One region of the Pseudomonas sp. GW823-FHT02C05 genome, then DNA from elsewhere that is predicted to be linked to it. Evidence: predicted binding sites of a transcription regulator. Region 1 holds the regulator's gene; each other region holds the start of a gene.
What was found. The regulator sigma-54, encoded in region 1, starts transcription at its own class of promoters, with help from an activator protein. The targets are predictions, from matches to a motif close to ANTGGCATNNANNTTGCTNT.

Region 1 (3,907 bases):
AACCGGTGGAACCGAGTTTTTCACGGGCAATCAGGCTCTCGAAGACATCCTGCATCTCCAGATCAGGCACTTCACGGCTGATCAGGTTGGCAATTTGTTCGAGGGCGCGTTTTTTACTGCCGCCCGGCACGTTCACCAGGGAACGGCCGGGGGTCAGGATGCTTTCAAGTCGGATCATGGGAGGGGAGTGTTAGCGACCCGTGCCTTGGAGAAGGTGGAGTTGCTTTTCCTTATGCTTTTTCAGTTGGCGGTCAAGCTTGTCCGTGAGCAGGTCGATTGCGGCATACATATCGTCATGTTCTGCGTTGGCAACGACCTCCCCACCGTGGATGTGCAGGGTGGCTTCGATTTTCTGCTTCAGCTTCTCGACAGCCATGGTGACCTGCACATTGGTAATCTTGTCGAAGTGCCTCTCCAGCCGGTCGAGTTTTTCGCCGATGTAGACGCGCAGGGGTTCAGTCACTTCGAGTTGGTGTCCACTGATGTTGACTTGCATACAGCTTCTCCTTCGTTGCCAGTGCATAACGCGGCAGGCTGGGTTGCCTGCCACCTAGACTACGTTTGAAAACGACACCGGGCCCTTTTCAAACACACTCTGAAACGCTGTGGCCAGCCCTGCGGCTACATCAACCGCTTACGTTCGCTGGAAGGCGCGATCCCAAGGGATTCGCGGTACTTGGCGACGGTACGACGGGCTACCTGAATGCCTTGTGCCTCCAGTAAACCAGCGATCTTGCTGTCACTCAACGGCTTTTTCTGATTTTCCGCGGCCACCAATTTTTTGATGATCGCGCGGATCGCCGTGGACGAGCATTCACCGCCTTCCGAAGTGCTGACGTGGCTGGAGAAAAAGTATTTCAGCTCATATATGCCCCGTGGGGTATGCATGAATTTTTGCGTGGTCACCCGGGAAATCGTCGATTCGTGCATGCCCACCGCCTCGGCGATATCGTGCAGAACCAGCGGCTTCATCGCTTCATCGCCATATTCGAGAAAGCCGCGCTGGTGCTCGACGATCTGGGTGGCGACCTTCATCAGGGTTTCATTGCGGCTTTGCAGGCTCTTGATGAACCAGCGGGCTTCCTGCAACTGGTTGCGCATGAAGGTGTTGTCGGCGCTGGTGTCGGCGCGGCGTACAAAACCGGCGTACTGGGCGTTGACCCGCAGGCGCGGCACGGATTCCTGGTTCAGTTCCACCAGCCAGCGTTCGTTGTCCTTGCGCACTATGACGTCCGGGACCACGTATTCGGCTTCGCTGGATTCGATCTGCGAACCGGGGCGGGGGTTGAGGCTCTGCACCAGCTCGATGACCTGGCGCAACTCATCTTCCTTGAGCTTCATGCGCCGCATCAGCTGGCTATAGTCGCGGCTGCCCAGGAGGTCGATGTAGTCACTGACCAGGCGCTGGGCCTCGCCCAGCCAGGGCGTTTTCGCCGGCAGCTGGCGCAGTTGCAGCAACAGGCACTCGCCCAGGTTGCGGGCGCCGATGCCCGCGGGTTCGAATTGCTGGATGCGGTGCAGGACGGCTTCTATCTCGTCCAGTTCGATGTCCAGTTCCGGATCGAAGGCTTCGAGGATCTCCTCGAGGGTTTCGTCCAGGTAGCCCTGATTGTTGATGCAGTCGATCAGGGTCACGGCGATCAGGCGGTCGGTGTCCGACATCGGCGCCAGGTTCAGTTGCCAGAGCAGGTGGCTCTGCAGGCTCTCGCCCGCGGAAGTGCGGGTGGTGAAGTCCCACTCGTCGTCATCGCTGCTGGGCAGGCTGCTGGCGCTGGTCTGGTATACGTCTTCCCAGGCGGTGTCGACCGGCAGTTCGTTGGGGATGCGCTCGTTCCACTCACCGTCCTCGAGGTTGTCCACCGTGGGGGCGGTTTCCTGGTAGGAGGGCTCCTGGATCTCGGTATTGGGTTTGGACTCGGTGTTGTCGGCCAGGGGGTCGCTGTTGTCGAAGTCGTCGCCTTCTTCCTGGCGTTCGAGCATCGGGTTGGACTCCAGGGCTTCCTGGATTTCCTGTTGCAGGTCCAGGGTCGACAATTGGAGCAGGCGGATGGCCTGTTGCAGCTGCGGTGTCATCGTCAGCTGCTGGCCCATTCTAAGGACTAGCGATGGTTTCATGGCAGGGGCTTAACACCTTATTTGCCGGCGCACATGCGCCATCCACTACAGGGCGCCGGAGCGCCAAACATAAGCAAATTATATGCCTGAAACTGAAGTGTTTGCCTAGAGCGCTGTAACAATAAAGTTTGTAGGGTTTTATTGTTCCCGGCGCCCTGGCGTCCAGCCCAACACATCAGCCCTTACAGGCGGAACTCATGGCCCAGATAGACTTCCTTGACCAGTTCGTTGGCCAGGATGGTCTCGGAGTCGCCTTCGGCGATCAGTTGCCCGTCGTTGACGATGTAGGCGGTCTCACAGATGTCCAGGGTTTCCCGGACGTTGTGGTCGGTGATCAGCACCCCGATGCCCTTGGCCTTGAGGTGGTGGATGATCTGCTTGATATCGCCCACCGAGATCGGGTCGACACCGGCGAAGGGTTCGTCCAGCAGGATGAACTTGGGCGCGGTGGCCAGGGCCCGGGCGATCTCCACACGGCGCCGCTCACCACCAGACAGGCTCATGCCGAGGTTGTCGCGGATGTGGTTGATGTGGAATTCCTGCAGCAGGCTTTCCAGTTCCTGGCGACGGCCGGCCTTGTCGAGCTCCTTGCGGGTCTCGAGGATGGCCATGATGTTGTCGGCCACCGACAGCTTGCGAAAGATCGAGGCTTCCTGGGGCAGGTAGCCGATACCGGCGCGTGCGCGACCGTGCATCGGTTGGTGGCTGACATCCAGGTCGTCGATCAGGACGCGGCCCTGATCGGCCTGGACCAGGCCGACGATCATGTAGAAGCAGGTGGTCTTGCCGGCGCCGTTGGGGCCGAGCAGGCCGACGATCTGACCGCTGTCGATGGACAGGCTGACATCACGCACGACCTGGCGGCTCTTGTAGCTCTTGGCCAGGTGCTGAGCTTTCAGAGTTGCCATTACTGGGCCTTTTGCTCGTCGGTTTTCTTTTTCGGCTGGATGACCATGTCGATCCGCGGACGCGGCGCGGTAACCGAGCTGCCATTGGCGCGACCGGCGTTGGCAACCTGCTTGACGGTGTCGTAGACGATCTTCTCGCCTTCGGTGGTATTACCGTCGTTGATGACCTTGGCCTTGTCGATCAGCACGATGCGGTTCTGCTGGGCATGGTACTGGATGGTCACGGCGTAGGCCTGGACCGGTTTCGGGTCGGTCTGCTTCTGCAGTTGCTCGAAGTAGGCGAGGTTGCCCACCGAGGTCACCACGTCGATTTCACCGGTCTTGGACCGGGTGATGGTCACGGTGTTACCGGTGATCTTCATCGAGCCCTGGGTGATGATGACATCGCCCTTGTAGGTGGCCACGCCGTTTTTGTCGTCCAGCTGGGCGTCGTCGGCCTGGATGCGGATCGGCTGTTGGCTATCGTTCGGCAGAGCCCAGGCGCTCACGCTTCCCAGTGCTGCGCCCAGACTGAGCAAAATAGGGAGGGTTTTAACGAGCCTCATACTGTCCTCTTACGTTCGATAGCAGGTTCATCCTGCCGTCTTTCAAATACGCTTTCATTCCCTTGGCCGTAGTCACGCCGCCGGCGCCGTCGATTCTAACGGCTTGCTCGGTCTGCGCATATTGCTTCTGCGGGAATACTGTCATGCGGGTCGTGGTGATCAGCAGGTTGCGGTTGTGCTCGTCGGTGCGGGAAACCCGTACCGAATCGATCAGCTCGACCTCGGTGCCGTCCGGGTTGACCTCGCCGCGTTCGCTCTGGACATGCCAGGGGAACGTGGTGCCACGGTACATCTGCAGGTCCGGCTTGGTCAGCAGGGTCACTTCGCTGGCCTTGACGT
Region 2 (3,907 bases), on a different contig from region 1:
AGAAGGACGCGGCGACAACTGGGACGGTATGACAGGCACTGCGGGCATTCACAGACTCAACGAACTTCGCGCTGTCGGCTGATCAGGGCACATTCCGACACCTAAAACTTGAATAGATGACGACTTAACCACGCACGCCCCATCCGGGCGGCGGGCTTCGGCCCAGGGGCTCCTTCGAGGAGCCCTTTTTTATGCCCGCGTGCTGTCCTTCCCTCTCAGCCCATGGCCGCGATGGCATCCACCGACTCGCGAATCAGCGCCGGCCCCTTGTAGATGAACCCCGAATACAGCTGCACCAGGCTGGCGCCCGCAGCGATCTTCTCAGCCGCGTGCTTGCCTTCGGTGATGCCGCCCACGGCGATGATCGGCAAACGGCCGGCCAGTTCAGCAGCCAGTACCTTGACCGTGTGGGTGCTCTTTTCCCGTACCGGTGCGCCGGACAGGCCGCCGGCCTCGGCGCCGTGCTCCAGGCCTTCGACACCTTCACGGCTCAAAGTGGTGTTGGTGGCGATCACTGCGTCCATGCCGGTTTCAAGCAGGGCGCGGGCCACTTCCACGGTTTCCTCGTCGCTCATGTCCGGAGCGATCTTGATGGCCAGCGGTACACGCTTGCCGTGGATCGCAGTCAGTTCCTGTTGGCGCTGGCTCAAGGCCGCCAGCAGTTGCTTGAGCGACTCGCCAAATTGCAGGCTGCGCAGGCCCGGGGTATTGGGCGAGCTGACGTTGACCGTGACATAGCTGGCATGGGCATAGACCTTGTCCAGGCAGATCAGGTAATCATCCACCGCCCTCTCCACCGGGGTGTCGAAGTTCTTGCCGATATTGATCCCCAGCACGCCTTTGTATTGCGAGGCCGCGACCCGTGCCAGCAGGTTGTCGACCCCGAGGTTGTTGAAGCCCATGCGGTTGATGATGGCCTCGGCCTGGGGCAGGCGGAAGATCCGCGGCTTGGGGTTGCCCGGTTGCGGGCGTGGGGTGACGGTGCCGATCTCGACAAAACCAAACCCCAATTGGGCGAAGCCGTCGATGGCTGCGCCGTTCTTGTCCAGGCCCGCAGCCAGCCCTACCGGGTTCGCAAACTCCAGGCCCATGACCTTGACCGGCATCTGCGCCGGGGCCTTGCACAGCAGCCCGTTAAGGCCCAAACGCCCGCCCGCGCCGATCAGGTCCAGGGACAGATCGTGGGAGGTTTCCGGGGAGAGTTTGAACAACAGCTGGCGGGCCAGGGTATACATGGGCGGGATGAACTCGGTTGGCGGCGAAATAGGGCGCCGATTATAGCCGGCCCCGGGGCTTGCAGGCGAGGCGCGAAGTGAAATCCCCGCCGGGCTGGCATATGCCTTGCACCCTCATGTGCATGCAGACCTCGGCCAAGGGCGGCTGAGGTCCCAGGACAATGGCGTCGTCACCCGCCCCGGCCTCACCCGGTCGGCGGGTACGACGCTTTTTTATGCAAGGTGCCACGTCATGACCGATCTCCCCAACACCCCGCTGGCCTGGGTCAACGGCAGCGATACCCCGGAAAAGTCCGCCATCGACCTGGGCTTCATGGCCCTGACCGATTGCGCCTCAGTGGTGGTCGCCGCCACCCAGGGCTTTGCCCAGCCCTACGGACTGACTCTGAACCTAAAGCGCCAGAGCTCCTGGGCCGGGCTGCGGGACAAGCTGGTGAGCGGCGAACTGGACGCCGCCCACAGCCTGTACGGTCTAATCTACGCGGTACACCTGGGTATCGGCGGCACCACCCCCTGCGACATGGCAGTGCTCATGGGCCTGAACCAGAATGGCCAGAGCATCAACCTGTCCCGGGAGCTGCAGAACCTCAAGGTGACCAGCCCTGAGACATTGGACCGCCATGTGCACCAAAGCCGGGCACGACTGACCTTCGCCCAGACCTTCCCCACCGGTACCCACGCCATGTGGCTGTACTACTGGCTGGCCAGCCAGGGTATCCACCCGCTGCAGGATGTCGACAGCGTAGTGGTGCCGCCACCGCAGATGGTGGCTCATCTGCAGGCCGGGCGCATCGACGGGTTCTGCGTCGGCGAACCCTGGAGCGCCAGTGCAGTGCAGCAGGATCAGGGCTTCACCCTGGCCACCAGCCAGGCGATCTGGCCGGATCACCCGGAAAAAGTCCTCGGCTGCACCCGCGCCTTCGTCGAGCAATACCCGAACACCGCCCGGGTCCTGGTGATGGCGATTCTCGAAGCCAGCCGCTTTATCGAGCAAAGCCCGGAAAACCGCCGCAGCACCGCCCAGTTGCTGAGCGCTGCCGATTACCTGAATGCACCGCTGGACTGCATCGAGCCGCGGCTACTGGGGGATTACGCCGACGGCCTGGGCAATCGCTGGCAGGACCCCCACGCCCTGCGTTTTCACCATCATGGCGCCGTCAACCTGCCCTACCTGTCCGACGGCATGTGGTTCATGACCCAGTTCCGGCGCTGGGGCCTGCTGCGGGAAGACCCGGATTACCTGGGCGTCGCTCGCCACGTGCAGCAGCTGGAGCTGTACCGCGAAGCCGCCACCGCGCTAGGCATCGCCGCCTGGGGCCAGAACATGCGCAGCAGCCAGTTGATCGATGGCAAGGTGTGGGACGGCTCTGAGCCTGCCGCCTATGCCCGCAGCTTCCGCCTGCATGCGATGAACGGCACCCCTCCCCTTGTTGCCCACCGCTGATCGGAGCCCGCGAACATGCTGCGTATCCTGCTGATCAACGACACCGCGAAAAAAGTCGGAAGGCTCAAGGCCGCCCTCAGCGAAGCCGGTTTCGAGGTGATTGACGAATCCGGCCTGACCATCGACCTGCCGGGCCGCGTCGAAACGGTGCGTCCGGACGTGATCCTGATCGATACCGAGTCACCCAGCCGCGATGTCATGGAGCAAGTGGTGCTGGTCAGCCGCGATCAACCCCGGCCCATCGTGATGTTCACCGATGAACACGATCCGGGGGTAATGCGCCAGGCGATCAAGTCCGGGGTCAGCGCCTACATCGTCGAGGGCATCCAGGTCCAGCGCCTGCAGCCTATCCTCGACGTGGCCATGGCGCGCTTTGAAAGCGACCAGGCCCTGCGCGCGCAACTCCAGGCCCGGGACCAGCAACTGGCCGAGCGCAAGCGCATCGAACTGGCCAAGGGCCTGTTGATGAAGATGAAGGACTGCGACGAAGAACAGGCCTACACCCTGATGCGTCGCCAGGCCATGAGCAAACAGCAGAAGCTGATCCAGGTCGCGGAACAGATCATCGCCATGCAGGAACTGCTGGGCTGACCTGCGCCCCGTAGGAGCCGGCTTGCCGGCGAATAGGCCTCTGAACCTTGTGCCAGTCTTGAGGGTGCCTTCGCTGGCAAGCCAGCTCCTACAGCGAACCTGCCCATGGGAGCCAGCATTGGCCGCAGGTTGGCGCGGCTCTTGCTATCAGATCCACACCGGTAACCAACGGCGGTTGCCCCACCTACGACAAAGACGTCGCGCGCCCTGCTCGCCCTCAACGAGCCGGGTGCCGACGTTTTTTCGTTTTGGCCCCACTGACCGGGGTCGGTGGCGCGGCCGTGGCGGCGCTCCACCTGCAAGCTCATGACGACTCCAACGACTCTTATCAGCTGAGGTGCGCGATGAATTCAAGCTTCTGGAAATCCGGCCACACCCCGACCCTGTTCGCGGCCTTTCTGTATTTCGACCTGAGCTTCATGGTCTGGTACCTGCTGGGCCCCCTGGCGGTGCAGATCGCCGCCGACCTGCACCTGAGCACCCAGCAACGCGGGCTGATGGTGGCCACGCCGATTCTCGCCGGCGCAGTGCTGCGCTTCATCATGGGCCTGCTGGCCGATCGCCTGTCGCCCAAGACCGCCGGCCTGATCGGCCAGGTGATCGTCATCGGCGCGCTGTTCATGGCCTGGAAGCTGGG
Region 3 (3,907 bases), on a different contig from region 1:
GATGAAGGTGACGATCGCGGTGTAAATCACCGTGAAACCCACGCCCTTGGCCTGGATCCAGACCTGAGCGGCAACATCGGTCACGGTGCCGAAGCCACCCAGGGACGGAGCAGCGAACACACCGGTGAGGATCGCACCGAGAATACCGCCGATGCCGTGCACGCCAAAGGCGTCCAGGGAATCGTCATATCCCAGCTTGCGCTTGAGGCTGGTGGCGCAGAAGAAGCACACCACACCGGCCGCCAGACCGATGATCAGGGCGCCCATCGGGCCAACGGTACCGGCAGCCGGAGTGATTGCCACCAGGCCTGCGACCACACCCGAAGCGATGCCCAGCGCGCTAGGCTTGCCGTGGGTGATCCACTCGGCAAACATCCAGCCCAGGGCGGCGGCAGCCGTCGCGATCTGCGTGACCAGCATGGCCATGCCGGCGGTGCCGTTGGCGGCAGCGGCGGAACCGGCGTTGAAGCCGAACCAGCCGATCCACAGCATGGCTGCGCCCATCAGGGTGTAACCCAGGTTGTGTGGCGCCATCGGCGTGGTCGGGAAACCCTTGCGCTTGCCCAGCACCAGGCAGGCCACCAGGCCCGCGATACCGGCGTTGATGTGCACTACGGTGCCGCCGGCGAAGTCCAGCACGCCCCAGTCGCCCAGCAGCGAGCCCGGACCGCTCCAGACCATATGGGCGATCGGCGCATACACCAGGGTGAACCACACGCCCATGAAGATCAGCATGGCGGAGAATTTCATCCGCTCGGCGAAGGCACCGACGATCAGCGCTGGAGTGATGATGGCGAAGGTCATCTGGAAGGTGACGAACACCGCTTCAGGGAACAGCGCAGCCGGGCCGGTCAGGCTGGCCGGGGTGATGCCCGCCAGGAAGGCCTTGGAGAAACCGCCCACGAAGGAATTGAGGTTGACCACGCCGGCTTCCATCCCGGTGGTGTCGAACGCCATGCTGTAGCCGTAGATGAACCACAGGACAGTGATCAGGCCGGTAATGGCGAAGCACTGCATCATTACCGAAAGAATGTTTTTCGACCGCACCATGCCGCCGTAGAACAGCGCCAGGCCAGGAATGGTCATGAACAGCACCAGGGCTGTGGAGGTCAGCATCCAGGCGGTATCGCCGGAGTTGAGGACTGGAGCCGCCGCTTCGTCTGCCGCCATGGCCAGGCCTGGCATTACGAGGGACAAAAGGGCTCCTAGCCCTGCGAATTTACGCAGAGTCATATTGTTTTCTCCTGGGGCGTTGGGTTTGGCGGCTTAGATTGCGTCGGTATCGGTTTCGCCGGTACGGATGCGAATAGCCTGTTCCAGATTGACCACGAAGATCTTGCCGTCACCGATCTTGCCGGTGTTGGCGGCCTTGGTTATCGCCTCGATAACCCGGTCAAGATCCTTGTCGTCAATGGCGACATCGATCTTCACCTTGGGCAGGAAATCCACCACGTATTCCGCACCGCGATACAGCTCGGTGTGACCCTTCTGCCGGCCGAAGCCTTTGACTTCAGTGACGGTAATGCCCTGCACGCCGATCTCGGACAGCGACTCGCGCACGTCGTCCAACTTGAACGGCTTGATGATGGCAGTGACTAGCTTCATGAAACTCTCTCCCGAATTGGTGGACTTGCCCCAGGAAAACAAACCCGACTCAAGTCTAAGCGCAGTGCCTGGCTTTGTAACGCACCGTCGGCCTTCCTCAGCCCGACCGACGCCAGCTAACCGCTGTCTGACGAAACACACCCCGCTCCGCCTGCCGCACTGCATTCGTCACAGCGACTGCATCAGTGCATGGGTCACCAGGGTCTAAGCAGAAAGCTTGCCAGCTCGGGAAAAATCAGTGATTTCAGTCCCTTGCCCCGAGCCGGCAGGGAATGCGGGAAAACGGCACCCGGGATACGCACAAAAACGGTGCGCTGGCGCCCGGCCAGATGCGCGAAAAACGTGCAACCCGGGGCCACCTGGAGCGTCGTTGCTGCGTGATACACTGCGGGCCGACTGCAATTCAGGACTCTCCCATGCTCGCGCCCAAAGACCTTCTCGACGCCCTGAGCGGCCACGCCTCGCGGTTGCTCAGCGGTGAAACACCCCTGCCCCGCAATGAAATCGAAAGCCAGCTCAAGGCCCTGCTACAAAGCGGCTTCAGCAAGCTGGACCTGGTCAGCCGGGAAGAATTCGACAGCCAGATGGTGGTCCTGGCCCGCACTCGCGCGCGCCTGGAAAGCCTCGAAGCCAAGGTGGCGGAGCTGGAAGCCCGGCTGAACCCGGCAGCGCAATGATCTGAATCCGGGTTCGCCGGCAGGCCGGCTCCTACAGACCTGTCCTGTAGGAACTGGCTTGCCGGCGAAGGCTCGTGCACCGACGACATATCCTGTGCCCATTCGGGCGCTCCTCTGGCCAGCCCCATCATCTATCCTTGCAGCACCGCAGGACGCGGTTCCCGCTGTCGCAAGGAAGCTCTCCCCATGTCCCTGGCAATCATCCACAGCCGTGCCCAGGTCGGCGTCCAGGCTCCGGCTGTCAGTGTTGAAGTGCACCTGGCCAACGGCTTGCCGAGCCTGACCCTGGTGGGCCTGCCGGAAGCCGCGGTCAAGGAAAGCAAGGACCGGGTGCGCAGTGCAATCCTCAATGCCGGGTTCAACTTTCCGGCCCGGCGCATCACCCTCAACCTGGCGCCGGCGGACCTGCCCAAGGACGGCGGGCGCTTCGATCTGGCCATCGCCCTGGGCATCCTTGCCGCCAGCGTGCAGGTGCCGGCCCTGGCCCTGGACAACATCGAATGCCTGGGGGAGCTGGCGCTCTCCGGCGCGGTGCGCCCGGTACGCGGCGTACTGCCCGCCGCACTGGCGGCACGCGACGCCGGGCATACCCTGCTGGTGCCCCGGGCCAATGCCGAAGAAGCCTGCCTGGCCAGCGGCCTAAAGGTGATCGCGGTGGATCATCTGCTGGAGGCCGTTGCCCATTTCAACGGCCACGCGCCGATTGCGCCCTATGTCAGCGACGGCCTGGTGCAGAGCCACTTCCCCTACCCCGATCTCAGCGAAGTGCAAGGCCAGCTCGCCGCCAAGCGCGCCCTGCTGATCGCCGCGGCGGGCGCCCACAACCTGTTGTTCAGCGGCCCGCCAGGCACCGGCAAGACCCTGTTGGCCAGCCGCTTGCCCGGCCTGCTGCCACCGCTGCAGGAAGATGAAGCCCTGGAAGTCGCGGCGATCCAGTCGGTGGCCAGCCACAAGCCCCTGCGTTACTGGCCACAGCGGCCGTTTCGCCAGCCCCACCATTCGGCTTCGGGTGCGGCACTGGTCGGAGGCGGCTCGAAACCCCAGCCCGGGGAAATCACCCTGGCCCATCACGGCGTGCTGTTTCTCGATGAACTGCCGGAGTTCGACCGCAAGGTCCTGGAAGTGCTGCGCGAGCCCATGGAGTCCGGGCAGATCGTCATTGCCCGAGCCCGGGACCGGGTGCAGTTCCCGGCACGCTTTCAATTGGTGGCAGCGATGAACCCCTGCCCCTGTGGATATCTTGGCGAGCCCAGCGGACGCTGCCGTTGCACACCGGAGCAGATCCAGCGCTATCGCAACAAGTTATCCGGTCCGCTGCTGGATCGCATCGACCTGCACCTGACCGTGGCCCGCGAAGCCACCGCCCTCAACCCCGAGCCGCAACCGGGCAATGACAGCGCCGCAGCCGCCACCAGGGTCGCCGGGGCTCGCGAGCTGCAACGCGAGCGCCAGGGCTGCGCCAACGCCTTTCTCGACCTGCCCGGCCTGCGTCGCCACTGCAAATTATCCACAACCGACGAGCGCTGGCTGGAAGCGGCCTGCGAACGCCTGGGCCTGTCGTTGCGGGCCGCTCACCGTTTGCTCAAGGTGGCGCGTACCCTAGCGGACCTGGAACAGGCCGCGCG

Region 2: the regulator sigma-54 is predicted to act here: its motif matches at 1,329-1,348, upstream of AC1RGE_RS31055 (CmpA/NrtA family ABC transporter substrate-binding protein).
Region 3: the regulator sigma-54 is predicted to act here: its motif matches at 1,811-1,830, upstream of glnK (P-II family nitrogen regulator).

What each region holds. Positions count from the first base shown of each region.
Region 1 covers NZ_JBXAJU010000002.1:214,939-218,845, forward strand. Annotated here, with positions in the region: gene ptsN (PTS IIA-like nitrogen regulatory protein PtsN) at 1-178, opposite strand, end outside; gene hpf (ribosome hibernation-promoting factor, HPF/YfiA family) at 191-496, opposite strand; gene AC1RGE_RS11945 (RNA polymerase factor sigma-54) at 622-2,115, opposite strand; gene lptB (LPS export ABC transporter ATP-binding protein) at 2,298-3,023, opposite strand; gene lptA (lipopolysaccharide transport periplasmic protein LptA) at 3,023-3,568, opposite strand; gene lptC (LPS export ABC transporter periplasmic protein LptC) at 3,555-3,907, opposite strand, start outside.
Region 2 covers NZ_JBXAJU010000007.1:188,323-192,229, reverse strand. Annotated here, with positions in the region: gene rmf (ribosome modulation factor) at 1-82, shown strand, start outside; gene AC1RGE_RS31060 (quinone-dependent dihydroorotate dehydrogenase) at 216-1,235, opposite strand; gene AC1RGE_RS31055 (CmpA/NrtA family ABC transporter substrate-binding protein) at 1,468-2,679, shown strand; gene AC1RGE_RS31050 (ANTAR domain-containing response regulator) at 2,695-3,270, shown strand; gene AC1RGE_RS31045 (nitrate/nitrite transporter) at 3,615-3,907, shown strand, end outside.
Region 3 covers NZ_JBXAJU010000004.1:449,011-452,917, forward strand. Annotated here, with positions in the region: gene AC1RGE_RS23495 (ammonium transporter) at 1-1,233, opposite strand, end outside; gene glnK (P-II family nitrogen regulator) at 1,267-1,605, opposite strand; gene AC1RGE_RS23505 (accessory factor UbiK family protein) at 2,022-2,282, shown strand; gene AC1RGE_RS23510 (YifB family Mg chelatase-like AAA ATPase) at 2,469-3,907, shown strand, end outside.